4 regions of the Acidovorax sp. ST3 genome follow, and region 1 is predicted to be linked to each of the others. Evidence: predicted binding sites of a transcription regulator. Region 1 holds the regulator's gene; each other region holds the start of a gene.
The links. The regulator sigma-54, encoded in region 1, starts transcription at its own class of promoters, with help from an activator protein. The targets are predictions, from matches to a motif close to TGGCANGNAANCTGCTTT.
Positions count from the first base shown of each region.

Region 2: DNK89_RS15190 (pilin) is a predicted target of sigma-54. The motif match lies at 4,159-4,176, and genes of this name have one in related genera.
Region 3: nirB (nitrite reductase large subunit NirB) is a predicted target of sigma-54. The motif match lies at 1,772-1,789, and genes of this name have one in related genera.
Region 4: DNK89_RS13220 (TorF family putative porin) is a predicted target of sigma-54. The motif match lies at 3,283-3,300, and genes of this name have one in related genera.

Region 1 covers NZ_QKVP01000007.1:16,348-24,369, reverse strand. Annotated here, with positions in the region: gene DNK89_RS21290 (class I SAM-dependent RNA methyltransferase) at 1-798, opposite strand, end outside; gene DNK89_RS21285 (thioesterase family protein) at 795-1,277, opposite strand; gene DNK89_RS21280 (RNA polymerase factor sigma-54) at 1,358-2,956, opposite strand; gene lptB (LPS export ABC transporter ATP-binding protein) at 3,045-3,806, opposite strand; gene lptA (lipopolysaccharide transport periplasmic protein LptA) at 3,863-4,522, opposite strand; gene DNK89_RS21265 (thiol:disulfide interchange protein DsbA/DsbL) at 4,630-5,286, opposite strand; gene DNK89_RS21260 (SPOR domain-containing protein) at 5,379-6,035, opposite strand; gene argS (arginine--tRNA ligase) at 6,051-7,760, opposite strand; gene DNK89_RS21250 (hypothetical protein) at 7,872-8,022, shown strand, end outside.
Region 2 covers NZ_QKVP01000004.1:545,782-553,803, forward strand. Annotated here, with positions in the region: gene DNK89_RS15170 (Stp1/IreP family PP2C-type Ser/Thr phosphatase) at 1-67, shown strand, start outside; gene DNK89_RS15175 (FHA domain-containing protein) at 109-759, shown strand; gene DNK89_RS15180 (CHASE2 domain-containing protein) at 832-3,096, shown strand; gene DNK89_RS15185 (3',5'-cyclic-nucleotide phosphodiesterase) at 3,107-3,895, shown strand; gene DNK89_RS15190 (pilin) at 4,213-4,710, shown strand; gene DNK89_RS15195 (PglL family O-oligosaccharyltransferase) at 4,822-6,549, shown strand; gene moaC (cyclic pyranopterin monophosphate synthase MoaC) at 6,605-7,093, opposite strand; gene tfpZ (TfpX/TfpZ family type IV pilin accessory protein) at 7,159-7,917, shown strand; gene DNK89_RS15210 (M48 family metalloprotease) at 7,917-8,022, shown strand, end outside.
Region 3 covers NZ_QKVP01000003.1:45,668-53,689, reverse strand. Annotated here, with positions in the region: gene nirB (nitrite reductase large subunit NirB) at 1-1,598, opposite strand, end outside; gene DNK89_RS09535 (bifunctional protein-serine/threonine kinase/phosphatase) at 1,932-3,689, shown strand; gene DNK89_RS09530 (nitrate/nitrite transporter) at 3,803-5,017, opposite strand; gene DNK89_RS09525 (methyl-accepting chemotaxis protein) at 5,506-7,155, shown strand; gene DNK89_RS09515 (MarR family winged helix-turn-helix transcriptional regulator) at 7,472-7,969, shown strand; gene DNK89_RS09510 (enoyl-CoA hydratase-related protein) at 8,020-8,022, opposite strand, start outside.
Region 4 covers NZ_QKVP01000004.1:105,852-113,873, reverse strand. Annotated here, with positions in the region: gene DNK89_RS13230 (ATP-dependent endonuclease) at 1-443, shown strand, start outside; gene DNK89_RS24270 (hypothetical protein) at 435-1,547, opposite strand; partial or broken gene DNK89_RS13225 (YifB family Mg chelatase-like AAA ATPase) at 2,056-3,123, opposite strand; gene DNK89_RS13220 (TorF family putative porin) at 3,337-4,047, shown strand; gene glnK (P-II family nitrogen regulator) at 4,091-4,429, shown strand; gene DNK89_RS13210 (ammonium transporter) at 4,466-5,911, shown strand; gene glcE (glycolate oxidase subunit GlcE) at 6,170-7,297, shown strand; gene DNK89_RS13200 (YoaK family protein) at 7,345-8,022, shown strand, end outside.

The DNA of each region.
Region 1 (8,022 bases):
ATCACTGCCAAATATGGGTACAGCGCTAGTACATATTGCGCCTTCAGCTTCGTTTTTGATAGCAGACCAAACGTGCGCCTGGAAGGGCAGCAGCTTTTCAAACGCAAAGCGACGCAGCATGCCCGCCGGGATGCGGCAGGCGATCTGCGCGGCCTCGACCACGATGGTGCCGCTGCCGCAGCAGGGGTCGTACAGGGGCTGGGGGTTGTCGCCGTGCGGGTCCCAGCCACTGGCGGCGATCATGGCGGCGGCGAGGGTTTCCTTAAGGGGGGCATCGCCCTTGTCCTCGCGCCAGCCGCGCTTGAACAGTGGCTCGCCCGAGGTGTCGATGTAGAGCGTGGCTTCGTCGGTGGTCAGGTGCAGGTGGATGCGCACGTCGGGCCACTGGGTGTTCACATCGGGGCGCACGCCGCTCTTGTGGCGGAAGCGGTCGGCCACGGCGTCTTTCACCTTGAGGCCCGCGAAGTTCAGGCTCTGCAGCGGGCTGTGCTGGGCCGTCACTTCGACCTTGAAGGTCTGGCGCGTGGTGAACCAGATCTCCCAGGCCACATCGCTGGCCATGTTGTAGAGGTCGTTTTCAGACCGGTATGGGCGGTGGGCCAATTGCACCAGCACTCGCTGGGCAAGGCGGCTGTGCAGGTTGAGCTGCATGGCCTGGCGCCACGAGGCGCGCAAGAGCACGCCGCCCCGGCCCACCAGCAGGTCTTGCCCCGTGAGGCCGGTGATGGCATGCACCTCGTCGGCCAGAAAGCCCTCGACGCCTGCGGCGCAGGGGAGAAAAAGTTGGAGTTGGTTCATGTCGATGGGGAGGATACGCGCTCGGGCACTGCGGGGGAACCAGGCTCCCCCGCGCGGGCCAGCAGCAGCTGGCGGATGGAGTCCGGGATGGGGGCGACCTTGCGGCTGGCCTTGCCGATGAAGACGATGCCGATCTTGCCGCGCGCCACTTCACGGCCCGAGGCCTTTTCGGTCATGCAGAAGACGAGATCAAAGCCGTAGCGATTGAAGTCTGCCGGCGCCATCTCCACCCGCATGGTCTCGCCGTGGAAACCTTCGGACTTGTACTGCGCCACGATGTCGCCGACCACGATGGACAGGCCGCCCACATCGGCCTCGGGGTAGCCCAGCGACTGGAAGAAACGCACGCGTGCTTCGGACACCAGGGTGAGCAGCTGCGCGTTGTCCAGATGCCCGCCCTGGTTCACGTGGCTGATGTAGATCTGCAGCTCGGTGGCAAAGCCGAAGTACGGGGGAAGGTCAAAGACGATGCGGGCCATGGTGGGCTGCGGTGGGTAATACGGAAACAACAGAAAAGGTACGGCATCGCAGGCGCGCCGTGCGCCAGCCGCCGAGGCGGCTACAACGCCTTGCGCAAATTCGCCGGCGCGATCTTGAGCGCCTCGCGGTACTTGGCCACGGTGCGGCGGGCGCATTCGATGCCCTGCTCCTTGAGCATTTCGGCGATCTGGCTGTCGGACAGCGGCTTGGCCGGGTTCTCCGCCGACACGAACTGCTTGATCAGTGCGCGCACCGCGGTACTGGAGGCATTGCCACCGGTTTCGGTGCCCAGGCCGGAGCCAAAGAAGTACTTCAGCTCGTAGGTGCCGATGGGCGTCGCCATGTACTTGGCGGTGGTGACGCGGCTGATGGTGGACTCGTGCAGGCCCAGTTCGTCGGCAATGTCGCGCAGCACCAGCGGGCGCATGGCCAGCTCGCCGTGGGTGAAGAAGTTCTTCTGCCGCTCAACGATGGCGCGCGACACACGCAGGATGGTGTCAAAACGCTGCTGGATGTTCTTGATGAACCAGCGCGCCTCCTGCAGGCGCTGCTGCATGCCCTGGTGGCCCTCGCCGCCCTTGTGGCCGCGCAGCGCGCCTGCGTAGATGTCGTGCACGCGCAGGCGGGGCATCACGTCGGGGTTGAGCTGCACGATGAAGTTCTGCTGGCCGCTGCCATTGGCGCGACCAGCTTTGCGCACGATGACGTCGGGCACGATGATGTTGCGCTCCACGTCGGCAAACTTGCGGCCCGGGCGTGGTTCCAGGCGGGCGATGAGTGCCATGGCAGCGCGGGTGCGCTCTTCTCCAGCCACGCCGCCTTCGCTGCACAGCTGCGTCAGACGGCGGATGTCCCGGCGCGCCAGCATCTCCAGCGGCTGCTGGCAGATGCGCAGAGCGGTCTGCACGGTCTCGGGGTCGGCGTCGCTGTCTTCGTCGGCCGCCAGCGCCGTGAGCTGCAGCGTCAGGCACTCGGACAGGTTGCGCGCGCCCACGCCCACAGGTTCCAGGCTTTGCAGCAGGCGCTGGGCCACCGTGAAGCGGTGCACCAGCTCTTCGATCTGTTCCAGGTCGTCGGGCCCGGCGAGGCTGATGGCGAGTTCTTCCAGCGGCTCTTCGAGGTAGCCGTCGTCGTTCAGCGATTCGATAAGAAAACGCAGCGCGGCCGTGTCCACTTCGGACAGGCGCAGCGACAGCGCCTGGCGGTGCAAAAAGGCCGTCAGCGACTCGTGGGAACGGGCCAGCTCGGTGGCATCGGCTTCGTCGCCTTCCGTGTCGTTGCGGGTGCGCGCTGGGGCGTCGCCGCCCCACTCGGCATCGTTGGGCGCCATCTCGACGGTGCCGTCGCCGCTCCAGTCGGGCTCGTCGGAGCCTCCACCGGAGATTTCAGCGTCGTTTTGGCTGTCAGCGCTAGTACTGCTTGCGCCAGCAGCTCCTGAAAACATAGCATCATCGGCACTGTAGTCGTCGGCCTGCGCGGGCGTATCGGCGGCTTCCAGGCCAAATTCCTCGCGCGGGGCTTCGTCGGCATTGCGTTCGAGGAACGGGTTTTCGTCGAGCATCTGCTCGACTTCCTGCGAGAGTTCGAGCGTGGACAACTGCAGCAGCCGGATGGACTGCTGGAGCTGGGGGGTCAGTGCAAGGTGCTGCGAGACGCGCAGCGACAGTCCAGGCTTCATTGATTGAGCGCCGCCGGGCCGCCCCAAGGCGCGAAGGCCCCCTCGGGGGGCAGCGCGGTACACGAAGTGACAAGCGTGGGGGCCATGTCTACATCCTGAAGTGTTCGCCGAGGTACACCCTTCGGACCTCCGCGTTGTCCACGATCTCGGACGGCGTGCCCTGCGCCAGCACACGGCCGTCGCTGATGATGAAGGCGTGGTCGCAGATGCCCAGCGTCTCGCGCACGTTGTGATCGGTGATGAGCACCCCAATGCCGCGCGCCTTCAGGAAGCCGATGATGCGCTGGATTTCAATCACGGCGATGGGGTCGATGCCCGCAAAGGGCTCGTCCAGCAGGATGAAGCGCGGCTGGGTGGCCAGGGCACGGGCAATCTCGACGCGGCGGCGCTCGCCGCCCGACAGCGCCAGGGCAGGTGAAGCCCGCAGGTGGTCCACGCGCAGCTCTTGTAGCAGGGCCGTCAGGCGCTCTTCGATGGCGTCGCGCGACAGCGGCTGGCCGTCGTCGGCGCGCTGCAGTTCCAGCACGGCGCGCACGTTTTCTTCGACGGTGAGCTTGCGGAAGATGGAGGCTTCTTGCGGCAGGTACGACAGCCCCAGGCGCGACCGGCGATGGATGGGCATGTGGGCCACGGACTGGCCGTCGATACGGATGTCACCCGCATCGCTGCGTACCAAGCCCACGATCATGTAGAACGAAGTGGTCTTGCCCGCGCCATTGGGGCCCAGCAGGCCCACGACTTCGCCTTTTTGCACCTCCAGGGACACGTCCTTGACGACCTTGCGGCTGCCATAGGACTTGGCTAGGTGCTGCACCTCCAGGCGGCTGCCCGACTGCGAATCAGGCCCCAGACGGCTGTTCGCAGGGGTCGCCGGGGTCTCGGGACCAGTACTCACCACGGGCCCGCTCACTTGGCGCCGCCGCCAAGGGTGTTACTGGGGCGCAGCGCCGGTGCGGGCGACTCGGGCGCCTTGGCGGGGGCTGCCGTACCGGGCGGCGGGTCCTTGGGTGCCAGCACGGCGCGCACGCGGCCGCCAGACGTGGGGGCGTCGCCGGCCGCAGCCGAAGACGCAGGCGCCTTCTGGCCATCGACGGTGAACACGTCGGTGAGGTTGTTGTAAACGATCACGGCGCCGGTGATCTCATCGTTCAGCACCGACCCACGGTAGCGGCGCAGTTCGGCGCGGGTGATGAAGCGCACGTTGTCGGCCTTGCCGTCGTATTCGATGACTTCGCTTTCGCCTTCGATGAACTCATCCGGCGCTCCGGCCACGGTGTCGCGCTTTTGGCGGAAGAACGCCCGTTTGCCTGCCTCGGCCGTGACCACGCCGTACTGGTAGCCGTCGGCGTCCTGGCGCACATCCAGCCGCGCGCCGCGCAGCACGATGGTGCCCTTGGTCATCACCACGCGGCCCGAGAACACGCTGGTCTGCTTGAGTTCATCGTGCCGCAGGGCGTCGGCCTCGATGTTCATGGGCTTGGCACGGTCTGCCTTTTCGGCATGTGCCATGCCCGCAAGGCCGGTCAGGGCTGCGAGCACAAGGAGGGGGAGTAGGCGGTGGGTCATAGGGCACGAATCTTGCAATGATTGTAGCCACCCGATGGTACCTACCCCGAAAAAAAGCCCGCATCCGCGGGCCTTTGGGACAGCTTGCCGACAGGGTCGGCCACTCGTCAGGCTTTGCGCGCCGTGGCGGCCAGGTATTCAACCACCTGCAGCACGGTCTGCATGCTGCCGGCCATCGTGCCGTCGGTGTAGTACTTGCCCGCCACGCCCATGGATGGCACGCCTTCGACACCGTACGAATCCTGCAGCTGCGAGGCGCGACGCACCTGGTTGGCGACGCTGAAGGAGCCGTAGACCTCCTTGAACTTGGCCACGTCCACGCCCTGCTGGGTCACCCAGGCCAGGATTTCGTCGTCCTTGGCGAGCTTGGCCTTTTCCACGTGGATGGCGCGGAAGACCTTGGCATGCAGGGCTTCGAGCTTGCCCATGCCTTCAAGCGTATAGAACAGCTTTTGCTGGGGCACGAAGCTGGCGTTGAACGCCACGGGCACACGGCGGATGGAGAGGTCCTTGGGAGCAGCCTTGACCCAGGCGTCCAGCGTGGGCTCGAAGGCGTTGCAGTGGGGGCAGCTGTACCAGAAGAACTCGATCACATCGACCTTGCCAGCGGGGGCGTCTGGGGCGACGGGCTTGTCCAGCCGCTTGAAGTCCTTGCCCTCCTTGAACTGACGGGCTTGCGCCATGGCGGGGTTGGCCACTGGCAGCGTCAGGGCAGAAGCGGCAACCGCCGAGGCGGCGGACAAAGAAAACTCACGGCGTTTCATGACAAAGACTCTCCTGGTTCAGGTATGCGGGATGTGAGACATCCCTTTACAAAAAGTTCAGCCCTGGCGGTGGCGCCGCTTTTGCAAGCGCTTCAGCGCTGCACGCGCACCAGCGCCGATTCCAGCCCGGCGCCGTCGAGTTTCTCTTTGAGCACCTCGGCATCGTCCCGCTTGGTGAAGGGGCCGATGCGCACCCGGAACACCGCCCGGCCATTTTGCTCACGCTCGCTCACGCGGGCCTCCCAGCCCAGCATGGCCAGCTTGGCGCGCTGGGCGTCGGCGTCGGCCTGGGTGCGGAAGGCACCTGCCTGCACAAAGTAGTCAAAAGGGTCCACGCTGCCCTTGGCGGCTGCCTTGGCCACGGCCAAGTCGCCCAGCGGGTCTGCGCCCGGCTTGCTCTCTGCCTTGGCCTCGGCTTTGGCATCTGGCTTGCTCGCAGCCGGCTTGGCGGCCGATGCGGCGGCGCGCACCTCAGGCGCTGGTGCCGACGCAGGGGCTGACGCAGCTGCGGCCACCGGAGGCGCCGCAGGGCGGGCCGGGTTCTTGCCATACAGCGGCGAGTTCGGGTCCCAGTTCTTGTTTTTCTGGGACTCCGCAGCGTCCATGTCTGCGCCGCGGCCGTTGCCCTTGTTCAGGAACGGCACCGGCACCTTGGTCACGTACACGGCCACGGCCAGCGCCGCGCCCAGGCCCACAATGACCCCGACGATGAAGCCGACAATGGTCCCGCCCGTCTGTTGCTTTTTCATATTGGTAGTAACTGCTTACATTCTGGCCGGGGCCGACACGCCCAGCACCGCCAGGCCATTGTGCAATACCTGGGCGGTGGCAGCGACCAGCGCCAGGCGCGCCTTCTTCACCACCTCGTCGTCCACCAGGATGCGCTCGGCATCGTAATAGCTGTGGTAGCTGGCGGCCAGATCGCGCAGGTAGAAGGTCACATCGTGCGGGGCTTCGCCCTCGGCAGCAGCCGTGAGCATCTCGGGGTACTTGGCCAGCTGCAGCATCAGGGCCTGGGCCTGCGGGCCTTCCAGAGCCGACAGGTCCACGTCCTGGAGCGACGCTACGTCGCCACCGCCCGCCTCCTGCCAGGCGCGCAGCACGGACTGGATGCGCGCGTGGGCGTACTGCACGTAGTAGACCGGGTTGTCGTTGTTCTGTGCCACCGCCAGGTCCACATCGAAGGTGTACTCGGTGTCGGGCTTGCGGCTGAGCAGGAAGAAGCGCACGGCGTCCTTGCTGGTCCACTCGATCAGATCGCGCAGCGTGACATAGCTGCCCGCGCGCTTGCTGATCTTGACCTCTTCACCGCCCTTGACCACCCTCACCATGGTGTGCAGCACGTAGTCGGGGTAGCCCTTGGGGATGCCCACATCGGCCGCCTGCAGGCCAGCGCGCACGCGGGCGATGGTACCGTGGTGGTCTGTGCCCTGGATGTTGACGACCTTGGTGAAGCCACGCTCCCACTTGGCAATGTGGTAGGCCACGTCGGGCACAAAGTAGGTGTAGGTGCCGTCCTGCTTGCGCATGACGCGGTCCTTGTCGTCGCCGTAGTCCGTGCTCTTGAGCCACAGCGCGCCGTCCTGTTCGTAGGTCTTGCCGTTGGCGATGAGCTTGTTCACCGTGGCCTCGACGCGGCCGCTGGTGTACAGGCTGGACTCCAGGTAGTACTCGTCGAACTGGAGGTTGAAGGCCTGCAGATCCTTGTCCTGCTCGTTGCGCAGATAGGCCACCGCAAATTGGCGGATGTTGTCATAGTCGTCCACGTCGCCATTGGCGGTGAACTCGCGGTCATCGGCCTTCACGGTGGCCTTGGCCTTGAAGGCCTCGGCAATGTCGGCGATGTAGTCGCCGTTGTAGAAGTTTTTGGCCAGCGGGTTGTCGCTGTCGGTGGGCCAGCAGTCGTCGCCGGGCTTGAAACCCTTGGCGCGCAGCTGCGTGCTCTTGGTCAGCGTGTCGATCTGTACGCCCGCATCGTTGTAATAGAACTCGCGGTGCACCTTCCAGCCCTGGGTGCTGAACAGGTTGCAGATCGCATCGCCCAGCGCGGCCTGGCGGCCGTGGCCCACGTGCAGCGGGCCGGTGGGGTTGGCAGAGACGAACTCGACCAGCACCTGCTGGCCGTTGCCGGGCTGGTAGCCAAAGCGGTCGCCGGCGGCCAGTACCTCGCGCACCACCTCTTGTTTGGCAGCGGGCTTGAGGCGGATGTTCAGAAAGCCGGGGCCGGCGATTTCGATGGCCGACACCCAGCGCTGAAAGGCGGGCGTGGCTTCGAGTGCGGCCTTGAGCTGCTCGCCCAGGGCACGCGGGTTGAGCTTGAGCGGCTTGGCCAGCTGCATGGCTGCGGTGCAGGCGAAGTCGCCATGGGCCGCCACCTTGGGGGATTCAAAGGCTGCCTTGGCGCCAGCGCCGGGAGACAGGTTTTCCAGCTCGGCCGCGAGCGCAGCGAGCAATTCATTTTTGGCTGTGAGCATCGGCGGATTTTACGGGCCCGCCAACAGCGGGGCGCCAGACGCACCACCGGGGTGGCGTCCCACAGCCAAAGGCACAATAAGTTGCTGTGCCCTTTCAACCGGAGATTGCACATGCCACCCCAACCCATCCTGCTCTACCGGCGCCGCTGGACCCTGGTGTTTCAGGTGCCTTTTGTGTTGCTGATGGCGATATGCCTGGCGTTCTCGCTGTATGGGGCTTTGGCATCGAACGACCGGCTGCTCACGATCCTCTGTCTGTGTG
Region 2 (8,022 bases), on a different contig from region 1:
GCTGGTGCAGGCTGCCGCAGGAGGCAAGAAGCGCGGCCTCATGTCCCGATTGCTAGGGGCCTCTTGAACGGCCCGAACTACAACAATTCATCACATCAGGAGTGGATCATGCCGAGAATGATCGTTTCAATCGACGGCGTTGTTATCAAGGAAGTGCAGCTGACCAAGGAGCGGACTACGCTTGGTCGGCGCCCATACAACGACATCGTGATCGACAACCTCGCGGTGAGCGGTGAACATGCGGTGCTCCACATGGTGGGACACGATGTGGAGATTGAGGATCTGGGCAGCACGAACGGCACCTACGTGAATGCGAAGGCCGTCAAGCGCCAGGAGCTGCGCAATGGCGACACGGTCGAGGTGGGCAAGTACAAGATCCGCTTTTTGCAGGATGCCGAAGGTCAGAATTTCGAGAAGACCATGATCTTCAAGCCCGGCATGGTGCCGCCTGCAGTGGCCGCCGCCAGGCCCGCGCCAGCCGCCCCTGCGCCCGCTCCGATTTCAGCGGTGATTCGTGTCATGTCGGGCGCTGCAGCGGGGCGCGAGGTGTCCTTGCAAAAGGTCGTGACTACTATTGGCAAGCCTGGCGTGGCCGTGGCATCCATCACCAAGCGGCACCAAGGTTTTGTCCTGTCTCACGTGGAGGGGCCTGAAATGCCGCTGCTCAACGGTGCGGCCATTGGTGCTTCGCCCGTACCTCTCAAGCACGGTGATCGCCTGGAGCTGGCTGGCACCGAAATGCAGTTCGAACAGACCTGATGCCTGGCATGGGCCCGCGCCATGGCCGCGGGCCTCTGCTGACCTGAATCTTCTCTCCTTGCGCGTGGACCCATGCTGCAGTCCCTGTCGCACCTGTTCCGCCGACGCTGGCGGCGCATTGCAGTCACTCTGATACCGCTGGTTTTTGCACTGCTGCATGTGGCCGATGTGCTCCACCTTCAGGTGTTGGAGAGACTGGACAACATCATCTACGACACCCGCCTGCGGGTGACCATGCCTCGAACGCTGGACGAGCGCATCGTCATTGTCGATATCGACGAGAAAAGTCTGGGGCGTGTGGGCCAATGGCCCTGGCGCAGGGACAAAATGGCCGCGCTAGTGCGCGAACTGTTTGAGCGCCAGCAAGTGTCGGTCATCGGGTTTGACGTTCTGTTTGCCGAGTCCGACGAGAGTTCAGGTCTCTCTACGTTGCAAGAGCTGGCCCAAGGCCCTTTGCGCAGCCAGCCGGCCTTCCAGGAGCAACTGAAAAGACTGGCACCGTCGCTGGACTACGACGCGCTTTTTGCGCAGTCCTTGCGTGGGCAGCCCGTGGTGCTGGGCTACTACCTGTCGGGCGAAGACCGCGACGGCATCACGAAAGGCATGCTGCCGGACCCTGCGCTCCCGTTGGAGCGATTACGGGGCCTGCCGCTGGGAGCAACCACCTGGCGCGGCTATAGCAGCAACATCGAGGCGCTGACCCGCGCAGCGCCTGCTGCTGGGTTCTTCAACTCCATCACGGACGAGGACGGGGTCGTTCGCTCCTTGCCGTTGTTGGCCGAGTACCAAGGGCAGTATTACGAGTCGCTGGCGCTGGCCATGTTCCGCACAGCCATCGGGTTGCCAGAAATCCATCCGGGCTTTGTGAACCCCACACCGGTTGGGACGCATGATTTGCTGCAAAGCATCGTGTTGCGACAGGACGGTCGCACGCTGGCGCTCCCTGTAGACCAGCAACTGGCCACCCTCATTCCTTATCGGGGACCGGGAGATGCTAAAGGGGGCTCCTTTCGGTACATCTCAGCGTCGGACGTTCTGGATGGCGTGCTCCCACCTGGCCAGCTCAAGGATCAATTGGTGCTGGTCGGGTCCACCGCGCCTGGCTTGCTCGATTTGCGTGTGACGCCAGTGGGCAGAACCTACCCTGGCGTAGAAACCCATGCCAACGTGTTGTCGGCATTTCTAGATGGCAAAAGCATCGTTCGGCCCGACTATGCCGCCGGGTTCGATGTGCTGCAGCTCCTCTGCGCAGGGCTACTTTTGGCGGTGGCATTGCCACTCTTGTCTGCATCTTCAGCGGTCTTGCTGAGCGCCGGCGTGGTTTCTGCGCTAGTGGGGCTGAACCTGTGGATGTACATTGCGCAAGGTTTGGCGTTGCCACTGGCTACGGCGGTGGTGATGTCCATGTTGGCCTTCGCGCTCAACATGGCCTACGGTTATTTTGTGGAGAGCCGGTCTAAGCGCGAACTCGCAGCGCTGTTCAGCGCCTATGTGCCTCCAGAGCTGGTGGCCGAAATGGTCAAGCAGCCAGAGCACTACAGCATGCAGGCCACCAACCGGGAGCTGACGGTGATGTTCTGCGACATGCGCGGCTTCACCGCCATGTCTGAGAGGATGGAGCCTTTGCAACTGCAAGGGTTGCTGAATGAAGTGTTCAGCAAGCTCACCCATATCATCCGCAGCCACCGCGGCACCATCGACAAATACATGGGCGACTGCGTCATGGCGTTTTGGGGTGCGCCCGTGGCGACGCCAGACCACGCGCAGCTGGCGGTGACTGCGGCCCTGGAAATGTCGCAGGCCATTGGGCAGATCAACGCCAATCATCGCCAGCGCGGCCTGCCCGAGATCGGAGTGGGCATTGGGCTCAATACGGGCGTCATGTGCGTGGGAGATATGGGCTCGGACATCCGGCGCAGCTACACAGTCATCGGGGATGCGGTCAACCTGGGCTCGCGCCTGGAGGGGCTGTCCAAACACTACGGCACGTCGATTGTGGTGAGTGAATCTGCCATGCAGCTCGCCCCTCAGTTTGCATGGCAGGCCATGGATCGCGTTCGTGTCAAGGGCAAGGCGCAGGCCGTACCGATTTACCAGCCGCTGGCGCCCCGGGATCACCTACCCGCCGAACTCGCCGAAGAACTGGTGGTATGGGAGGGTTTTCTGCGAGCCTATGCGGCACAGGAATGGGCACAATGCGACAAGCTGATGGCGCAGTTGAGAGGCCTCAGACCTCGTTGCACTCTCTACGAGTTGTATGCTGCACGGGTCGAAGGCCTGCGTGGGTTGCCTTTTAATCCTGACTGGGACAGCGCCACCAATTTCGATACCAAGTAGAGGGTTCTACATGAAGGTTCGTGTGCTGGGGTGTTCCGGCGCTATTGCCAAGGACTGTCGCACGACATCGTTCTTGATTGGTGACAGCATCTTGCTCGATGCTGGCACCGGCGTGGGCGACCTGACGCTGGAAGAGATGGGCAAGATTGACCATGTGTTGCTGACCCATTCCCACCTGGATCACATCGCCGCGCTGCCCTTGATGCTCGACGCGGTGTCGTCACAGCGTAGTCGTCCGGTGCAAGTGCACGCCCTGGCTGCCACCATCTCTGCGCTGCAGACGCATGTCTTCAACAACGTCATCTGGCCGGATTTCAGCGCGATACCGTCTGCTGCATCCCCATTTCTGCAGTATCAAGCTTTTGTATGCGGTGACGTACTGAGCATCTCAGGTGTTCAGATCGAAGTGCTGCCAGCCCACCATACCGTCCCTGCCGTGGGGTTTGCCGTGCAAGGAGATTCTGGGTGGTGGGTTTTCAGCGGTGACACCGAACGCAATCCCCCATTCTGGAATCGGATCAACACATTGAAGGTGGCTTGTTTAGTGATCGAAACAGCCTTCAGCAATCGTGAAAGAGATCTGGCCCGGCGAAGTCTGCATCTCTCCCCCGAGGCCTTGGCGCAGGAGCTAGCTCATATCCCGGCAGCTAACCACTACCCCATCTACATCACGCACACCAAGCCGTCGGAAACCTCGCTCATCGTTGATGAAATCAAGCGGTTTGACTCCAGCACAAGCATTGATCAAAACCAGCATGACATCCGTTGGTTGACTGCAGGGCAAACGATGCTGGTGTAAGGAGACGGGGATGGGTTGTGACAATACTGAGCGACAAAAATGTAATGCCGAGACAGTTTGAGTTCGCTTGACCTGCAGGCTTAGATATAAGAGGGCTAGCACTTGCGGGCAGCGTCTTCACGGAATACGCAGCGAGGGCGCTTGATGAACTGGTCTTCGTGGAGGCCCCACTTTGGCTGTGAGGTCGATACGAAGAAATATTAGTGGCCTGCACGTATGGTCTCTCCTAGCGGTTTGGGCTGAACAGTGAGTAGATGTTGGCTAGGCACAGCAATTGCATTACTACCGCGCATTTGCAATTTTTCTAGGAGTTCTTCATGAAGCGTTCTATCCAAAAGGGTTTCACCCTGATCGAATTGATGATCGTGGTCGCGATCATCGGTATCTTGGCTGCTGTGGCGTTGCCTGCGTATCAGGACTACACCATCCGGGCTAAAGTGTCTGAGGTGATTCTGGCGGGCTCTCAGTGCCGTACCAGCATCACGGAGACGATTCAGAGCATTTCCAGTAATGTTCTGCCTGCTGCTGATACATGGGGCTGCGAGCAAAATACCGCCAACGTTGCTGCCAGCAAGCCGACAAAGTATGTTCAGTCCATCCGGACGAGCAACACGGGTGCTGTGACTATTACCTCCTCTGACGATGCTAGCCTCAAAGAGGCTGCGAGCAAGACAATCATCATGACTCCTTACTTGACTGAGTCCACAGCGATTGCAAACAATAACATCAACGTTGTTGTTTACAAGTGGGTGTGCGGCCCTGGTGGTGCAGCGCCCATGCCTGCAAAGTATCTGCCTGGTTCTTGCCGCGGCTAATGGTTAATACGTGAATTCTGTCCTTAAGACAGATGTTTCCCGAAGAAGCGGTGTGCCGTCAGGTACGCCGCTTTCTTCTTTGTTGTCAATCATTTTTTGACACCTTCTGCTATGGAAAAAACGCTCCTTTGGGCTGGCGTGGTCTCGTGTATTGCCTACTTGCTGCCAAACCACTACTCCCCATGGTTGAGCTTTCACCAAGAGATGGCTGCGGCAATCGCGTTTGCTCCTCTATTGGCATGGGGAATTGTGAGAAGCTCCCATGTTCCAGCGATCACATATGGTGCCATTGTTTTAGCTGTAGTTCCAATATTGCAAATAGCTGCTGGGAAACTTTATTTCTCCACTGATGGGTGGATGTCGTGTCTTTATCTTCTGGGCTTCGCGCTATCTTCCCATGCGGGCGCTCAATGTGTACAAATAGTACCTCCGTCTCCAAAAAAATCCGACCTACCGGCAGTCGAGGTCTTGTGGACGGCGCTATTGGTTGCAGCCCTGCTTTCTGCCCTAATCGCATTTCACCAATGGCTCCTACCAACGCATCAGGGCATTTTCATTGTTGAAATGCCCCCACGTAGTCGACCATTTGGTAACTTGGCTCAACCGAACCAGCTCGCGACACTAATATTGCTCGGTGCTGCCGGTTTAATGTATCTATGGGAAGCGCGTCGATTGCGTGCATGCTACGCCATACTTGCGATTGTCCTGCTGCTCTGGGCGCTAGTAATGACTGGGTCGCGCTCCGTGCTACTTGCACTTCTTTGGTTACTGCCGGCTTATGCGCTCATGCGCAAGCGTTGCCATTTGCGCACTAGTCCGACCGCAATCCTCTTGATCTTATCTTTCTATTTGGGAATGACTTGGCTGTGGCCGGTCCTGGATGAATGGCTTCTGCTGGGTTCAGGTGTGAATACGGCCTTGGAGCGCATGAGTACACCAGGCATTCGCCAAGTGATTTGGGTTTCTCTTGGGGATGCAATAGGAAGGGCGCCATGGTTTGGTTATGGATGGGGGCAAATAAGTGTGGCTCAAATAGCAGTCGCCTTGAATCACCCTCCTACGCATCTGTTGCTTGAAAGCTCCCACAACCTGCTACTTGATCTAGCACTTTGGAATGGTCTGCCGGTTGCAATTCTCGTGGTCATCGGACTTGCATTCTGGTTTTTTCACCAAGTAAGAAGTTGTGACAGTCCTACAAGCTGGGCGACTCTTTTGGGTGTCGCCGTGGTTTTTAACCATGCGATGGTGGAATATCCTTTGAGCTATGCATATTTCTTGCTACCTGTCGGATTTTTCATGGGGTTCTTGTCACGTGAAAAATGTATGCCTTTGAATGCGGCATGCAGATCATATCTAACTCCAATGACGCGAGGCGTTCTTTTCGGTCTTGGAGTTTTTGCGGCGGGCTTAACATCATCCGCTGCGATCGAATATTTTCCAATGGAGGCTGATTGGAGTTTGATGCGCTTTCAGGAGGCGCGGATAGGAGACCTTGAAAAAACTGAACCACCTCGTGCAATTCTGCTAATTGGTCTACAACAATTCCTAAAATTTTCTCGCACTGAAGCTAGATCAGGCATGTCAGAGGAGGAGCTTGAATGGATGCGTCGAGTGTCTGAGCGTTTCGCCTACGCCGCGCCCATGTTTAAATACGCCTCGGCCCTATCACTCAATGATCGTCCAGAGGATGCTGCGATGACGCTGAAAAAATTGTGTTTTATGCAGCCCAAGAGCGTATGTGAGAGTGCAAAAAAGCATTGGGAAGTTCTCGCTAAGGGCAAACACCCTGAACTAGGGAAAACAAACTTTCCCAGTACTGAGTTTCTAATTGAACAATAAGCAGTTTGGGCGATTCTCTACCGTCTAATGGGTGCTCTCGTAAACTGCGCACCACCTAGCATGCTACAAAGCTCCCTGAATTCCCTCCATGCTTCTCCTTGACTCGTACGTCGCGGATTATCATCCCCCGATCTACTGCCTTACACATGTCGTAGATGGTGAGTAATGCAATCTGCACAGCGGTGAGCGCTTCCATTTCGACGCCAGTTGGGCCAATCGTTTCTACAGTTGCAGTACATGTTATGCCGATAGCATCCGATTCGTTTGCACGAACTGATGCAAATTCAACTGCGACCCGAGTTAACGCTAGAGGATGACACAGCGGTATAAGATCGCTGGTTTTTTTTGCTCCCTGAATGCCTGCAATACGAGCTATGCCCAACACATCCCCTTTGTGGGCAGTGCCAGACTCAATCAGCGCTAACGTTTCTGGCAACATTTCAATATGACCGCTAGCCACAGCGACGCGATGGGTCGCTTTTTTGCCAGCGACGTCCACCATGTGGGCCTGACCTTGGGCATCGAAGTGAGTGAGCGTGGACATGCGTTAAAAAGCGGCGGCGAACAACCGGCGGTTGAACAATCATCAAATGAAAGAATCATACGCCCATGCAGAACTGGAAAAGACGTTTGCGCGCCAGCGGCATCCACCTAAGTATTAGCCTTTGTGTTGCTTCTTTGGCTGCCATTCTTGTATTTGGGTTGTGGTATCCCTACCCGTACCGCGAAATCTCCGGAGGGCGAGCGCTTTTCTTCCTCGTGGCGGGCGTGGATGTAGTCATGGGGCCGCTCATTACTTTGATCATCTTTAACAGCACTAAGCCCCGGCAAGAGATGGCTATGGACTTCACCGTTGTTGGCTTGTTGCAGATGGCTGCTCTCAGCTACGGTCTGTGGACGGTTTTTGTGGCACGTCCGGTACACCTTGTTTTTGAGTACTCCCGCATGAGCGTAGTTCATGCCATTGAAGTGGATCCAGTTTTTTTGGACAAGGCGCCTGCATCACTGCAGAAGTTACCCGTTACTGGTCCTACTGCGATTACGTTGCGTCCTTTCAGGGATGCTGCGGAGGAGTTTGACGCCACGATGGCTGCTATCGGTGGTGTTCCGCTGGCGGCGCGCACAGATTTATGGAGGCCCTATGCTGATGGCACTGTGCGGATACTCGAGGCGGCAAAGCCAGCGGCAGATCTGATTTCCCGCTTCCCCAATCATTCCGCGCTTATTGGGAGTGCCATAGAACGTACAGGAAAGTCGATAACACAGTTGCGAACCCTGCCGCTAGTGGGCCGCGACCATGTGTGGACTGTCCTGTTGGACAGCAACACCGCCGAACCACTGGAGTTCCTTCCTTTGGACTCTCTTTGATGCGAATTTCGAAGCGAAGTCATATTGTTCTGCTTGTGAGGAAGGCACCCTTCATTGTGGCGCTAGCTTTGGTGTTCTGCCTGAACCCTATTGCAGCCCCAACTA
Region 3 (8,022 bases), on a different contig from region 1:
CAGCTGGCGCAGCCGTTGGGCGTCTTCCATTCCATGAACTTGAACACATCGCCAATGCTCAACAGCTTGTTGGCACGGATCGCGTCGCGCACCGCCTGGTGTCCGTGGTCGGTGCAGCCGCACATGGCCTTGGTCTTGGGCGTGGCGCTGTAGTCGCCACCGGCGGTGAACATGATGATCTGCTCGACCAGGCCCGTGCACGAACCGCACGATGCGCTGGCCTTGGTGTGCTTGCGCACTTCATCCAGCGTGAACAGGCCCTTGTCCTTGATGGCCTTGCAGATGGCGCCCTTGGTCACGCCATTGCAGCCGCACACCTCGTCGCTGTCGGCCATGGCCGATGCCTTGCTTTGGCCCTGGTGGCCCACGTCGCCGATGTTGCTCTCGCCAAACATCAGCTTGTCGCGGATGTCGCTCACGCTGCGGCCATCGCGCAGCAGCTTGAAGTACCAGCTACCGTCCACGGTGTCGCCATACAGGCAGGCGCCCACCAGCTTGTCGTCCTTGATGACCAGCTTTTTGTACACGCCGCCAAAGGGGTCGCTCATCACGATCTCTTCGGTGTTCTCTCCGCCCTGGAAGTCGCCCGCTGAAAAAAGGTCGATGCCCGTCACCTTGAGTTTGGTGGAGGTGAGCGAGCCCTGGTAGCGGCCAATGCCGAACTCGGCCAGGTGGTTGGCCAGCACCTTGCCCTGCTCGAACAGCGGGGCCACCAGACCATAGGCAATGCCCCGGTGCGCGGCGCATTCGCCCACGGCGTAGATGCGCGCGTCGGTGGTGGTTTGCAGCGTGTCGCTCACCACAATGCCCCGGTTTACGTGCAGGCGCATCTTTTCAGCCAGCGCGGTGTTGGGGCGGATGCCCACGGCCATCACCACCAGGTCGGCGGGCACCTCGGTGCCGTCCTTGAACTTGACGGCGCTCACGCGGCCCTCGGCGTTGCCCACCAGTTCCTGCGTCTGTGCGCCCATCAAGAAGCGCATGCCTCGGTCTTCCAACGACTTCTGCAGCATCTTGCCCGCCACGTCATCGAGCTGGCGCTCCATCAGCGAGGGCATCACGTGCACCACGCTCACGGTCATGCCGCGCTTCATGAGGCCGTTGGCAGCCTCCAGGCCCAGCAGGCCGCCGCCGATGACGACGGCGTGCTTGTATGTGGCGGCGGCGTCGATCATGGCCTGTGTGTCGGCAATGTCGCGGTAGGCCAGCACGCCCTGGAGGTCTTTGCCGGGCACGGGCAGGATGAAGGGGTTGGAGCCCGTGGCCATGATGAGGCGGTCGTACTCGGCGGTGATCACATCACCGTCTTTGCTGGTGGCGGTGACCACGCGGCGCACGCGGTCCACATCGGTCACGGTGAAGCCGGTGTGCAGCGTGATGTGGTTGTCGGCGTACCACTGCCAGTCGTTGAGGATGATTTCGTCAATCGTCTGCTCGCCCGCCAGCACGGGCGACAGCAGAATGCGGTTGTAGTTGGGGTGCGGCTCGGCCCCGAAGACCGTGATGTCATACAGATCGGGGGCAATCTTGAGCAGCTCTTCCAGCGTGCGCACACCGGCCATGCCGTTCCCCACCATCACCAGTTTGAGCTTTTTCATCGTGACTCCGTCGGTTCCATCGCCTAGGCGATGCCAAAAACAAAAAAGGCGTCCACACGATGCAGCTCCGACCTTCCATCGAAACCGCATGTGGGGACGCCTTCGTCCATACAACCCCTTGGTGCGCCGTTGCACCGCTGAATTGCGTGGCCCCTTGGGGCCGTTGCTTTGGTTAAGCAATGGCCGTGCCAGAGTTTGTGCACTGATCTGGGGTGAAAGCACAGGGGCCCGCCCTGCGCAGCATGCGCTTGGGGGTGGCAGCCGTGGACCGGGCTGCGCGCAGCAGTGCATGCATGCACCAGCTTGGGCATGGAACCTGCATGGAGCTGGTGCATGAGTTTTGAACTGGACATCGGCCACACCTCGCAGGCTGGGCGCAACGAAGTCAATGAAGACTTTGCCGCCCTGTTGCAGGGGCAGGGGCGCGACCGCGAACGTGGCGCCATCGCTGCCATTGCCGATGGAGTGAGCACCGGAGGCAACGGGCGCGAAGCCGCCCAGACCACGGTGAACACGCTGGTGAACGACTACTTCGCCACGCCCGACACCTGGGACACCACCGTGGCGCTGGACCGCATCCTGAGCGCGCACAACGGCTGGCTTGCGTCGATGAACCGGCGCCGCCAGCCCGCCGTGGGCCTGACCACGCTCACCGCCATCGTGCTGCGCGGCCAGTCGTACACGCTGGCCCATGTGGGTGACACGCGCGCCTATCTGTTGCGGGGCGGCCGGCTGCAGCTGCTGACGACCGACCATGTGATGGCGCAGCGCGACTTTGCGCATCAGCTCACCCGCGCCATGGGGCTGGACGACCATGTGGTGGTGGACTACAGCCAGGGCGAACTGCACAGCGGCGACCTGCTGGTGCTGCTGTCCGACGGCGTGCACGGCAGCCTGCCCGAGCGCGAGTTGCGCCAGTTGCTGCGGGCGGACGCGAGCGCTCAGGCACTGAGCGACGAGATCACGCGCGCAGCCCTGCGCCGGGGCAGCACCGACAACGTGACCGCACTGGTGGTGCGGGTGCAGGGCGCGTTGGAGGCCACCTTGCAGGACGAGTCCCGCCGTGCCCTGCAGTTGCCGGTGTTGCCACTGCTCAAGGTGGGCGACCCGGTGGACGGCCTGGTGGTGACCGCGCTGGTGGCCGACAGCGGCGTGCACCGCATCTACCAGGTGCGCGACCCGGCCACCCAGCGGCTGTATGCGCTCAAGACCCTGGTCCCCGCCCGCGCGCACGATGCGCAGGAGCGCGCCACGCTGGCGCACGAAGCCTGGGTGGCCCGGCGCATGCAGTCCGGCCACGCGGCGGTGCACCTGGCGCGCCTGAACACCTGGCCGCCCGAGCAGGGCGGTGCAGGCCCCGGTGCCAGTGCGTTTTATCTGCTCTATGACTGGCATGCGGGGCAGACCCTGGGCCAGCGCCTGCGTGCCCGCCAGCACCTGGGTGTGCCCCAGGTCGTGTCGGTGGTGATGCAGGCGGCGCAGGTGCTGGGCTGGCTGCACCGGCAAGGCGTGGTGCACCGCGACATCAAGCCCGACAACCTGCACCTGGGCGACGACGGCGTGCTGCGTGTGCTGGACCTGGGCGTGGCCCTGTCAGGCCGCGAGCCCGAGGCCACGCGCCGCCTGCACGCAGGCACCCCCAGCTACATGAACCCCGAGCAGTGGCCCGGCTACGAGAAGAACGGCGACCCGGCCGGCCAGTTGCCCGATGCGGGCAGCGACCTGTTTGCGCTGGGTGTCACGCTGTACCAGCTGCTGAGCCACGGGCGCCTGCCCTATGGCGAGGTGGTGCAGTACCAGCTGGGCCGCTACCACCGCGACCCGGTGGCGCCCAGCCGCCACCACCCCAGCGTGCCCATCTGGCTGGACCAGATCGCCTTGAAGGCCGTGGCCCGCCAGCGCACGCAGCGCTTTGAAACCGCCGAGGAGTTGCTGCTGGCGCTGGAACGGGGTGCGTCACGCCCCTTGTCCGCCCCGGGCCCACAGCCGCTGATGCAACGCGATGCCACGGCACTGTGGAAGATCGCGTTGGCGGTGAGCGTGCTGGTGAACCTGTTGCTGGTGTACTGGCTGCTGTTTTTGCCGAGGTGAGGCGATTGATTTGCTATTAGAAATATAGCTATCAAGGTATGAGGAAATTGCGCTGGGCGCCTACTTGGCTTGAAATGCGGCAAGGTGCTGCCGCGCCCTAACGGCTACGCCGTTCACGCGCCGCGCGCGCGTCCACCTTTCTCCGCCCACGTGCGGGTCCAGCGGATCTGCATCACCCGCAGCAGCACCAGCATGGCAGCGGCACACGCCGCAATGCCCACAAAGCCCCACAGGTAGGTGCCGGTGTACTGGCGTGAAAAGCCCATACCGTTGGGGATGAGGCCGCCGCCCAGCGCGCCGATCTCACCAATCATCGAGCCCGCCACCGCCGTGGACAGCGGCCAGCGCAGCGGCACCAGCTGGAACAGCGCGCCGTTGCCCGCGCCCAGTGCAGCAAAACACACCAGAAACAGCAGCATCGTCACCGGCAGCGAGTTCTCGGCCAGGCCACACAGCACCATGCTCACGGCGGTGATGGCCAGCACGCCCGTGAGCGTGTTGACGCCGCCCCAGTGGTCCGACAGCCAGCCGCCCATCACCCGCAGTGCGGCACCCAGAAAGGCCGCCAGCATGGTCAGCTGCCCCGCCTGCACCTTGCTCACGCCAAACTGGTCGTAGAAGTAGCTGGGCAAAAAGGCCGTCAGGCCGATGAAGCCGCCAAACGTCACGGCGTAGATCAGGCTGAACGCCCAGCCGTCTTTTTCAAACAGGCAGGCAATGTGCTCGCGGAATGTGGCGTGGGGCGCGAGGTCGGGGGGCTCCTTGGCATACACCGCCATCACCACGGCGGGCACAGCCACGCTCACGGCGGCAAAGCCATACACCGCCTGCCAGCCAAATTGCTGCGCCAGAGCGGGCGCCAGCAGTGCGGCTACCGCCGTGCCCACATTGCCTGCGCCCACGATGCCCATGGCCAGCCCCTTGAAGCGCGGTGGGAACGAGCCCGAGCCCAGCGACAGCGCCACGCCAAAGCTCGCCCCCGCTACGCCCAGCAGAATGCCCAGCGCCAGCAGGTCGTTGAAGGTGTGCACGAACAGGTAGCCATAGCCCATGGCCACAAAGATACCTGCCATCTCGACCAGCGTGGCGCGCTTGCGCCCGATGTACTGCGCCAGGATGCCCAGCGGAAACCGCATCAGCGCGCCCGCAAAAATGGGGATGGACAGCATCATCCCCATTTGCGTGGGGGAGAGCTGGAAGCTCTCGCGGATGAACGGCGCCATCGCACCGTTGATGACCCACACCGCGCACGAAAAGCCGAAGTACAGAAACGACGCCCACAGCGTGGGTGCGTGGCCGGATTTGAGGAACTCTCTGAAGTAATGCATGGGTGTGAGTGCAAAGGGCTGAGGGGGTGACCCCTTCGCCCGGCCAGAAAACAAAAAGGCGTCCACACGGACCGCGCGGGCTGACCAGCCCCAACGCACTCCATGAAGACGCCAACGTCCTGTTCGCCCAATCCGCCATTGCACCGGGCTGACACGCGGCCAGCGTTGGCCGCGCCTAGTGGCAAGCAATGGCTATGCCAGTGCCGCCAAAGGCGTCGCCAGGGCTACCGCCAGCCGTGCTGTGAATACTGGATAAGCCTCTGCAGCTATCAAAACTGAAGCGAGCGGTCTCTCTGTTGTTCACATTGGTGCATTGCAGCGGAGGGCGCTGCACAGTGTTGGTGTGGCGCACCAGGCTGGTGAATTCGCGATGGCGGCGCTATTTATCTGTTTCAAATCCCCGGCATTCGTCATAGGATGTTCCTGACTTTTCCACTGCCGAGTTGCCCGGTTCTGGAGCGACAAGGCACCCAAGAAATGGGGCTCCCATGCGCGTCAATTTGCCGGTCAGCCAGCACGAATATGCGTTTCCCAAGGGCCAGACCCTGGTGTCCACCACGGACCTCAAGGGCCGCATCCTGTACTGCAACCCGATGTTCATTGAGGTCAGCGGCTACGAAAAGGAAGAGCTTCTGGGCCAGCCCCACAACATCGTGCGACACCCCGACATGCCCGAGGAGGCCTATCGCGACATGTGGGAGACCATCGCCAAAGGCATCCCCTGGTCGGCCCCGGTCAAGAACCGGCGCAAGGACGGCACGTTTTACTGGGTGATGGCCAATGTCACTCCACTCATGCAGGGCGACCAGCCCACCGGCTACATGTCGGTACGCACCGAAGCGACGCGCGAGCAGATCCAGGCGGCGGATGCGCTGTACAAGCAGATGCAGGCCGAAAAACAAGCCGGCACGCTGGTGCACCGGCTGTCGGCTGGTCAGCTGGTCAAAGACACGCTTTGGGGCCGCGTGGGCCGTGCCCTGGCACTGGGGCCCATGGGCAAGATGATGGCGTGCACCCTGCTGCTGGTGGTGGCTTCGTGGTGCGCGGCCTTGCTGGGGGGGCACACGCTGTCGCTGGCCTCGGGGGCGGCGTGGCTCGGGGTGGTGGTGTTGGCGCTGGGCATGGCGGTCTACCTGCACCAGGTCACGGTGGCACCGTTGTCGCAAATGCTGTTGTGGGCCAACCGCATGGCGGCGGGTGACCTTACCCAGAAGATATCGGCCACGCGCAGCGACACCGTGGGCCAGCTGCAAAAGGCGCTGGCGCAGCTCAACGTGAACCTGCTGTCCATCGTGCGCGACGCGCGACAGGAGAGCGAGCACATGCAGGTCTCCACCCGCGAGATTGCCCAGGGCAACCAGGACCTGTCGTCGCGCACCGAGGCGCAGGCCAGCAACCTGCAGCAGACCGCCGCGTCGATGGAAGAGATCACCGGCACCGTCAAGCAGACCGCAGAATCCGCGCGCCAGGCCTCGGTGCTGGCCACGCAGGCCACCCAGGTCGCTGAGCGCAGCAGCAGCGCGGTGGACGGTGTGGCCGACACCATGAAGCAGATCCAGGCCGCGTCCGGCCGCATCAGCGAGATCACGCAGCTGATCGACTCCATTGCCTTCCAGACCAACATCCTCGCGCTGAACGCAGCGGTGGAGGCGGCCCGTGCTGGCGACCAGGGGCGTGGCTTTGCGGTGGTGGCCTCAGAGGTGCGCAGCTTGTCGCACCGCACGCTCTCGGCCGCCAAGGAGATTCGTCAGCTCATCGATGACTCGGCCACCAAGGTCACTGAAGGCCATGAAAAGACCGATGCAGCGCAAAAGACCATGGCCGAGTCGCTGGAGCTGGTGCGCCGGGTCAACACGCTGATTGGCGAGATCCACAGCGCGTCGAATGAGCAGCTCAGCGGCATCTCGCAGGTCAACTCGGCCGTGGCGCAGCTCGATACCATCACGCAGCAAAACGCCGCGCTGGTGGAAGAGAACGCGGCATCGGCCATGCAGCTCAATGGCCAGGCGCAGACCATGACCGAGACGGTGCAGGTGTTCCGCATCGACGCGTCGGCACCCACCCAGTCGCGCGATGCGGTGGCGCTGCGCAAGGAGATGAAGGCCTCATCCAGCAGCAGGGCCCTGGCGGCGGCCTGAGGGCCCAATCAACCACACGCGCTACAGCGCGCGATGACGGTGTTGTCTCCCCTATGGTCCGCCCGTTCCTAGTGCCGAGGGCGTTGGCCCGTTGCGCGACCGCTTTCGGTGGGTTGTGGATTTCGATCAGCGGCAGATCGCCAATGACTGTGTTGCGCACCGGGTGCATGGACTCATTCAGTTCAAAGGGCAAGAGACAAAACCGGTGGTTGGGTTGATCGTGATGGAGTGGTGCGGGGTGGATGTTGAAGTGAGACAATATGTTGACTTGATTGCCGCGCGGTTGCAGTCTGCATAACCCACTAAAAACTCACGCATGCACCACCCTGATTCCAAAGCACAGATCGCCCGCATGGAGCTGGCTAACCGGTTGTTTTTTCGGCTGTATCAATGTGCGAACTTGTTGCATAAAACCGGTTCGCGAGCGGTGGAGAGCGAGGGGCTGACCACGCAGCAATGGGCGGTGCTGGGTGCCCTTTCGCGCGAAGAAGCGCAGCAGGGTATGGGGGTGAACGAGCTGGCTCGTTACCTGTTGGTCAGCCGCCAGAACCTCGCGGGGGTGATTGGACGCCTGGAGCGCGATGGCCACATCTGTATGGAGACCGATGAGAAGGACCGCCGCTCCCGCCTGATCAAGATGACCGAGTCCGGACGCATGACGTGGCTGGTCAAGGCCCGGCCCAAGATCGATGCCTATTACGAGCGGGCGCTGGACGAATTCTCGGTGGGAGACATCACCCACACGCTGCACTACCTGCTCAAGCTGCTGGACAACATGCAGCGCCTGGATACTGGCGCGGAGTCCGAGGGCTGAGCCTGCTAAGGACTTCCCCCTGCCGGTTGGGGGCGACCTGGGCCTTCAGCTCA
Region 4 (8,022 bases), on a different contig from region 1:
ATATAGATGAAGAGATTGAGGATTTTATATCGCTGAGAAGGTTAAATAGGCGTGGAGCGATATTAATTGATAGTGACAAAGACTCTCCCGGGGCCAGGATTAACACTACAAAAAGTCGTCTCAGGACCGAATTTGAACGTGATGCAGGAGTTGCGTGGATAACCGCTGGCAGGGAGGTTGAAAACTATGTTCCCGCCACTCAAATAGCACAAGCTTTAGCTGATGTGGCACCCAGATGTAAGCCATTAGCAAAGTATGGTAGATACGACAACACTTTGCGGCTACAAACATCAAAGGGAGAGACACAGGCGAATAAAGTAAAGGTCGCCAAATACGTCGTTGAAAATTTTGTTCCAGATTTCAGTTGTCTTGATTTGGACAAAAAAATCACTGAACTGGTGAGGTTTGTAGCAGAATCAAATAAAACACAGATATTAGGCTGAAGTCTGTAGTTGATTCAATTTATTAAAACTTGTGTTCGACGCAATGTTTGTGGGTATCTCGATTGTTAGATAGATACCATTATTCATGACGTCTCTGAGTTCAGGCTTTCGAGTTGTATAGCTCGCGATTGAGTCAGTCGAATAAGCTATACGACGCTCAAAATATAAATCAACTGGCGAGAGCACTGTTGAGTAGCCTCGGCCTAATGAGTGCTCCTGAGGAAGATCAAAGAAATCCAGCGCATATATCTCGCCAGAATAGCTAGGTGTACGCTTCTGGTGAAGTACGTCGAGGGCGTGTAAGAATAGCCGCTGCAAATCCGCATCAGTTGTCGAACTCTTAAGTTTGGCAATATGCGTTGCTCCATGAATTCGGCTTGCTATCTGATAAATAACCCAATAGATCGGGGTGTTTACTAGGTTGTGACGTTCCAACTCTTCTGCAAGAACCACAACAATTGGTGCGGGTTTCCCTTGCGGCATATGTAAGCGAAGTCCAAGTTCAGCCTTTATCTCCTGCAAGCGCTCAATAGTAGTTACCTCTTCGATATTCTCCTTATGCTTTCTCACCTCATTAATGAGTTTGGCATGGATTCCTGGTTTAAAAGTATTTTTCAGTAGGAAATTATCAAAATCTTTCTTGAGAAGCCTCTTTAGCTTATGGATAATGTCAGTTGCGGGTGAGAGTTCGTTGCAACTAAAATGAGGTTTAAGAATATTTTTGCAAATGCTTCTCCCTCTCCCATCAACGGCTTCCTCGCAGTTTCGACGAGACAAATTGTATTTTGCAGGGGCGATAACCAAGTTTGTGGGGTGAAGAAGGCCGATGTTTCTTTGATTGCCTCTAGCGCTAAATATGTGGCTAAGATGATATTCGCGAGTTGGCTTTCCTTTCTCGAAGCCATTGAATCGACTTGCAGTAGTTTTAAGTCTCAATAATGCGCTTAAATCTTCTTCCTTCAAACCTTGCAGAATCTGAACTGTCCCATGAGTTCTGATAGTTTGTAGTAGCCATCTGCCGAAGGACGACTTCAAAAATGAAGATATCCGCCTTGAAAGAAGTTTACTTTCTTTCGATAGCTCCGTAAGCTTGCGTCGATGCATGGATTGCTGGTGCTCCTTGCATTTTCTAGAGCAATAGATCTGATCGCTTCTTGACTGGGTGAATTTAGCTTTACATTGCAGACAACTCCTTGAATAATTCATTCAAACCTCCCTTTTTTATTAAAACTCCTTTGATTGATAGATTTTCTACGGACGCAGCACCGTTGCCTCCATTTGACAATGGATTACTGGAGTTGTATTCGTAGAGTAAATCGGCAGAAGAAATGCCAATGAAATCAAGCGGTTAGTGAAATCCTGAACCGCGGCCACATGAGTGGAGACACGCAGATGAATGCCTGAGCAGGCGCGTGTCATTTGGAATTGTAGCAAAAATCCGGTATTAATGCAACGACTCAAAAGAGGCGATTTGTATTGCTACTGATTAGCTAAATGTTAAGAATTGATTGCTGAATTTCAGAGGATTTGCACTGAGGCTGTGCATATCTCGACCCAAAAAGGTTAAAAAATTAAATGGAAAGTGAAGCGTGCAGATGGTTCATACTTAGAATGCCAACTTCTGGAACCGGGCCGGAAACTCCGCGCGTTGCGCCGCCCGGGCGATGGTGATGTGGCCGGTCTCCATCGGCTCGCGCAGGGCCTCCAGCGCAGCGCGGGGGAATTCGGGCAGTTCATCGAGGAAGAGCACGCCCTGGTGGGCCAGCGAGATCTCGCCCGGCCGGGGTGGCGAGCCACCGCCCACCAGCGCCACCGCGCTGGCCGTGTGGTGGGGCTGGCCCGTGGGGCGCACGCCAAAGGTCTCGGGCCTGAAGCGGCCCGCCAGGCTGGCAATGGCGGCGCTCTCCAGCGCCTCGTCCACCGTCATCGCCGGCAGCAGCCCGGCAAAACGCTGCGCCAGCATCGACTTGCCCGAGCCCGGTGGCCCGGCCATCAGCACGCTGTGGCCCCCGGCCGCTGCAATCTCCAGCGCCCGCTTGGCACCGGCCTGGCCCTTCACATCGGCCATGTCGGGCCCAGTGGTGCTGGCGGCGAGCGCGGTGGCCTGCAGGCGCGTCCAGCCGTCGTTGGCCACGTCGGCATCGCCGCCGGCCGTGCTGCCGGGTGGCAGGAACGCCCGTACCACGTCCAGCAGGTGGCGGGCGCGCACCACGCGTGCGGCGGGCACCAGGGCGGCTTCTTCGGCGCTGCCGGGGGGCAGCACCAGCTGGGCATCGATCTGCTGCGTCTGCAGCGCCAGGCTGGTGGCCAGTGCGCCGCGCACGGGGCGCAACTCGCCCGACAGCGACAGCTCGCCCGCAAACTCGTAACCCGCCAGGCGGCTGGCGTCCACCTGCCCGCTGGCGGCCAGGATGCCCAGGGCGATGGGCAGGTCGAAGCGGCCCGAGTCCTTGGGCAGATCGGCGGGGGCCAGGTTGACGGTAATGCGCTTATTGGTCGGAAATTCCAGCCCCGCGTTCTGCAGCGCCGAGCGCACGCGTTCGCGGGCTTCTTTCACCTCCACCTCGGCCAGCCCGACCAGGGTGAAGCTGGGCAAACCGTTGGCCAGATGCACTTCGACGGTGACTGCAGGCGCCTGCAGCCCCAGAAGGGCGCGGCTTTGCACCAAAGCAAGACTCATGAAGCGATTTCTCCCCAGATGGGTGCGTTTTGTAGGTTTTAGCGCGGCCTGCGGGGCGCCTGCACCAGTTGAGTGCGGCGCTCCGGGCGCGGTCACCGCCACTGTACTGGGGATTGTTGTAACGCAACGCAACCGTGCGGCGCCCTGTGCACCTTGGCGTGGCACGGTCCGTGCTTAAAGCGCTTGTCCCTACTTTGTCCAACCGGAGGAAACATGACCCGCGCCATCATCAAGACCCTGGGCGTTGCCCTTGTTGCAACCCTTCCCATGCTGGCCAGCGCCCAGCTCACCGCCAACGTCAGCCTGACCACGAACTACAAGTTCCGCGGCCAGGACCAGGACACTTCCAAGGTCAAGACCGTCAAGCCCGCACTGCAAGGCGGCTTTGACTACACCTTCGGCGAAACCGGCTTCTACGTGGGCAACTGGAACTCCAGCGTGGACTGGCTGTCCGGCAACTCGCTCGAATCCGACCTGTACGGCGGCTACAAGTTCAAGGCTGGCGGCGTGGACCTGGATGTGGGTCTGCTGACCTACATCTACCCCGGCAACAGCGCGGGCAACACCACCGAAGTCTATGGCGCTGCCACCTTCGGCCCCGTGACGGCCAAGTACTCGCACACCCTGTCCAAGGACTACTTTGCCTACGCCGGTCCTGGCATGAAGGGCCGCAACACCGGCTACCTGAACCTGGCGTTTGCCCAGGAAGTGGCCCCCAGCACCACGCTGAAGGCTTCGGTCGGCTTCACCCGCTTTGGCGGTGATATCACGGCCCCCAACTTCATGGATTACAGCCTGGGCGGTTCGTACGACTTCGGCGGCGGCGTGTCCCTCGGCGCTGCCGTGGTCGGCGCCACCAAGAAGGCCTTCTACGGCCCGGTCAACAAGTCGCGCGTGATCGTCACGCTCACCAAAACCCTGTAAGTCTCAATGGGCGCCGGTGGCGCCCATTCCGGAGGATCTGAAAATGAAAATGGTGACAGCCATCATCAAGCCCTTCAAGCTCGACGAAGTGCGCGAAGCGCTCTCCGACATCGGCGTGCAAGGCATCACGGTGACCGAAGTCAAAGGCTTTGGCCGCCAAAAGGGCCACACCGAGCTGTACCGCGGTGCAGAGTACGTGGTGGACTTTCTCCCCAAGGTCAAGATCGAGGCCGCTGTGGCCGACGACCTAGTGGACCGCGTGATCGAGTCCATCGAGACCGCAGCGCGCACCGGCAAGATCGGTGACGGCAAGATTTTCGTGACCCACCTGGAGCAGGTGGTGCGCATCCGCACTGGCGAAACCGGCAAGGAAGCCCTGTAAGGGCGAGGCCGCATCCCATCCAAGAAGAGAAACGCCATGAAAAAACTGCTTGCTTCCTTCATTCTGGGGCTCGGTCTGCTGACCATGGGCAACCTGTCCATGGCCCAGGCGCCTGCCGCCACCGAGCCCGCCGCCGCAGCCCCCGCGGCTGCCGCACCGTCCGCTGATGCTGCAGCGGCTCCTGCAGCTCCCGCAGCCGCTGCCGCGCCTGCCGCCGAGGCGGCCGCCACACCGGCAGCCCCTGCGGCCCCAGCGCCCAAGGTCGATTCCGGCGACACCGCCTGGATGCTGACCTCCACGCTGCTCGTGATCCTGATGACCATCCCTGGCCTGGCCCTGTTCTACGGCGGCCTGGGTCGCAGCAAGAACATGCTGTCGGTGCTGATGCAGGTCTTCGTGGTGTTCTCGCTGATCTCGCTGCTGTGGGCCATCTATGGCTACAGCCTGGCGTTCTCGGGCGAGGGCAAGTTCTTCGGCGGCTTCGACAAGATCTTCCTCAAGGGCGTGACCCAGGAGACCTTTGGCGCCCTGACCACGATTCCTGAGTACGTGTTCTTCGCGTTCCAGGGCACGTTTGCCGCCATCACCGTGGCGCTGATCGTGGGCTCGTTCGCCGAGCGCATCAAGTTCGCTGCCGTGCTGATCTTCTCGGTGCTGTGGTTCACCTTCAGCTACGTGCCCATGGCCCACATCGTGTGGGGCGGCGGTCTGCTGGGTGCTGACGGTGCTCTGGACTTTGCGGGTGGCACCGTGGTGCACATCAACGCCGGTATCGCTGGCCTGGTGGGCGCGTACATGGTGGGCAAGCGCATCGGCTTCGGCAAGGAAGCCATGACGCCCCACAGCCTGACACTGACCATGGTCGGCGCCTCGCTGCTGTGGGTGGGCTGGTTCGGCTTCAACGCTGGCTCTGCCGGTGCTGCCAACGCCAACGCTGGCCTGGCTTTTGTGAACACCGTGCTGGCCACTGCCGCCGCCACGCTGTCCTGGATCGCTGGTGAAGCGCTGCACAAGGGCAAGGCCTCGATGCTGGGCGCTGCCTCCGGTGCAGTGGCTGGCCTGGTGGCCGTGACCCCTGCTGCAGGCTTCGTGGGCCCCATGGGTTCCATCGTGATGGGCCTGATCGCTGGTGTGGTCTGCCTGTGGGGTGTGGGTGGCCTCAAGCGCATGCTGAACGTGGACGACGCGTTTGACGTGTTCGGCGTGCACGGCGTGGGCGGTATCCTGGGTGCCATCCTGACCGGTGTGTTCGCTTCGCAAAGCCTGGGTGGCACGGGCGGCCTGACGCCTGACACCTTCGCCATGGGCGCTCAAGTCTGGGTACAGGTCAAGAGCGTGCTGTTCACCATCGTCTGGTCCGGTGTGGTGGCTTTCATCGCCTACAAGATCGCCGACCTGCTCGTGGGCCTGCGTGTCTCGGAAGAAGCCGAACGCGAAGGTCTGGACATCACCTCGCACGGCGAAACAGCGTACAACCGCTGATCGCTCTGCGCCCCACGCGCTGCGGTGTCTGGTGGCACCGTGGCGTCGCAATAAGAACAAGCGAGTTACTCCTCTGGTTATTTCAGCCCGCCGACCACCGGCGGGCTTTTTTCGTACCCGGTGGGTGACGCGTGTGGGACTGGCGCGCCAGGGGGGCGAAGGCCCCTTGGCATCCGCCAGTCCTTTGCACACCCGCTGTTCAAAAAATTCACGCTCCTCCCCTGCCGTGTGGCCGACCGCTGCCGCTACGATGCACGGATGGACTTCTCCCTCGCCCCGATCACTGAGCGCGTGCGCGCTGCCGCCGCCGACCAGACCCCGTTGCGCATCCGTGGCGGGGGCACCAAGGACTTCCATGGCCTGGCGCTGCACGGCGAGGTGCTCGACACCCGGGTGCTGCGCGGCATCGTGAGCTACGAGCCCAGCGAGCTGGTCGTCACCGTGCGCGCTGGCACCCCGCTGGCTGAGCTGGAGGCCGTGCTGACCGAACAAGGCCAGTGCCTGCCCTTTGAACCCCCGCATTTCGCCAAGACCCCTGCAGACGCCGCCACCGTGGGCGGCATGGTGGCGGCCGGCCTGTCGGGCCCGGCCCGCGCCAGCGTGGGCGCCGTGCGGGATTACCTGCTGGGCGTGACCCTGCTCAATGGCAAGGCCGAGCTGCTGACCTTTGGCGGCCAGGTGATGAAGAACGTGGCGGGCTATGACGTTGCGCGCCTGATGGCCGGGGCCTGGGGCACGCTGGGCCTGCTGACGGAGGTGAGCCTCAAGGTGCTGCCCGTGGCGCCCGGCGAGGCCACGCTCCTGTTTGAGGGCATCAACCAGGCCGACGCTCTGCGCAAGCTGCACGCCTGGGGCGGCCAGCCGCTGCCCCTCAATGCCAGCTGCTGGGTGCAAGACGGTGGTGTGGGCACGCTCTATGTGCGCCTGCGCGGCGCCGTGGCGGCGGTGGAGGCCGCGTGCAAGACCATGGGCGGCACACGCATGGACAACGCCACCGTGGCCGCCGACTGGACCGCCTGCCGCGAGCAGACCCTGCCGTGGTTCACCGACCGGGCCACGCGCCCCGACCATGCCCTGTGGCGCCTGTCCGTCCCCGCCACCGCGCCGGTGCTGGCTTTGCCCGCCGGTGCGCAGCCGCTGGTGGAATGGCACGGGGCGCTGCGCTGGGTGCAGGCCCCCGAGTCGGCAGGCGACGCCCTGCGCGAAGCCGCCCGTGCAGTGGGTGGCAGTGCTTCTGTTTTTATAGCTGCTGAGGCAAATAAAACCGGCGCTAGCGGCGCTTTTGACCTGCAATCCAAGGCGCTGGAGCAAATCCACTCCCGCCTCAAGCACAGCTTCGACCCCGCAGGCATCTTCAACCCCGGCCGCATGGCGCGGGCCTGGTAGGCAGGGCGACACAGCCATCCATCCTTGCCATCCAAGCTTCCTTGCCCATGCGACGCCTTTTTCACCTCACCGGACACCACCGCACGGTTGCGAGCAACCAAGTGCTGGGCCTGCTGCTGGCGTTTAACGCCGGGGCGGTGAACGCGGGCGGCTTTCTGGTGGTGCACCTCTACACCTCGCACATGACGGGTTTCCTGTCGTCGCTGGCCGACAACCTGGTGCTGGGGCAGATGAAGCTGGTGCTGGGCGCCGTGGGCGCGCTGTGGGCCTTCATGTCGGGGGCGGGCACCACGGCCATCATGGTCAACTGGGCGCGCCAGCGCAAGCTGCGCAGCACCTACGCGCTGCCGCTGCTGCTGGAGTCCGTGCTCATGCTGCTGTTTGGCCTGGTGGGCGCCATCACCCTCAGCTGGCCCACGCCGTTTGCGGTGCCCCTCACGGTGCTGCTGCTGTCCTTCATCATGGGGCTGCAAAACGCCACCGTGACCAAGATGTCCTCGTCCCAGATCCGCACCACCCACATGACCGGCGTGGTGACCGACCTGGGCATCGAGATGGGCAAGGCGCTCTACTGGAACCGTACCGGCACCGCGCCCGAGTCGCAGGTGCGCGCCAACCAGGCGCGGCTGCGGCTGTTTGCCGGGCTGGTGGGCATGTTTCTGGTGGGCGGCATTGCGGGTGCGGCGGGCTTCAAGCATGTGGGCTTTGTGTTTGTGGTGCCGCTG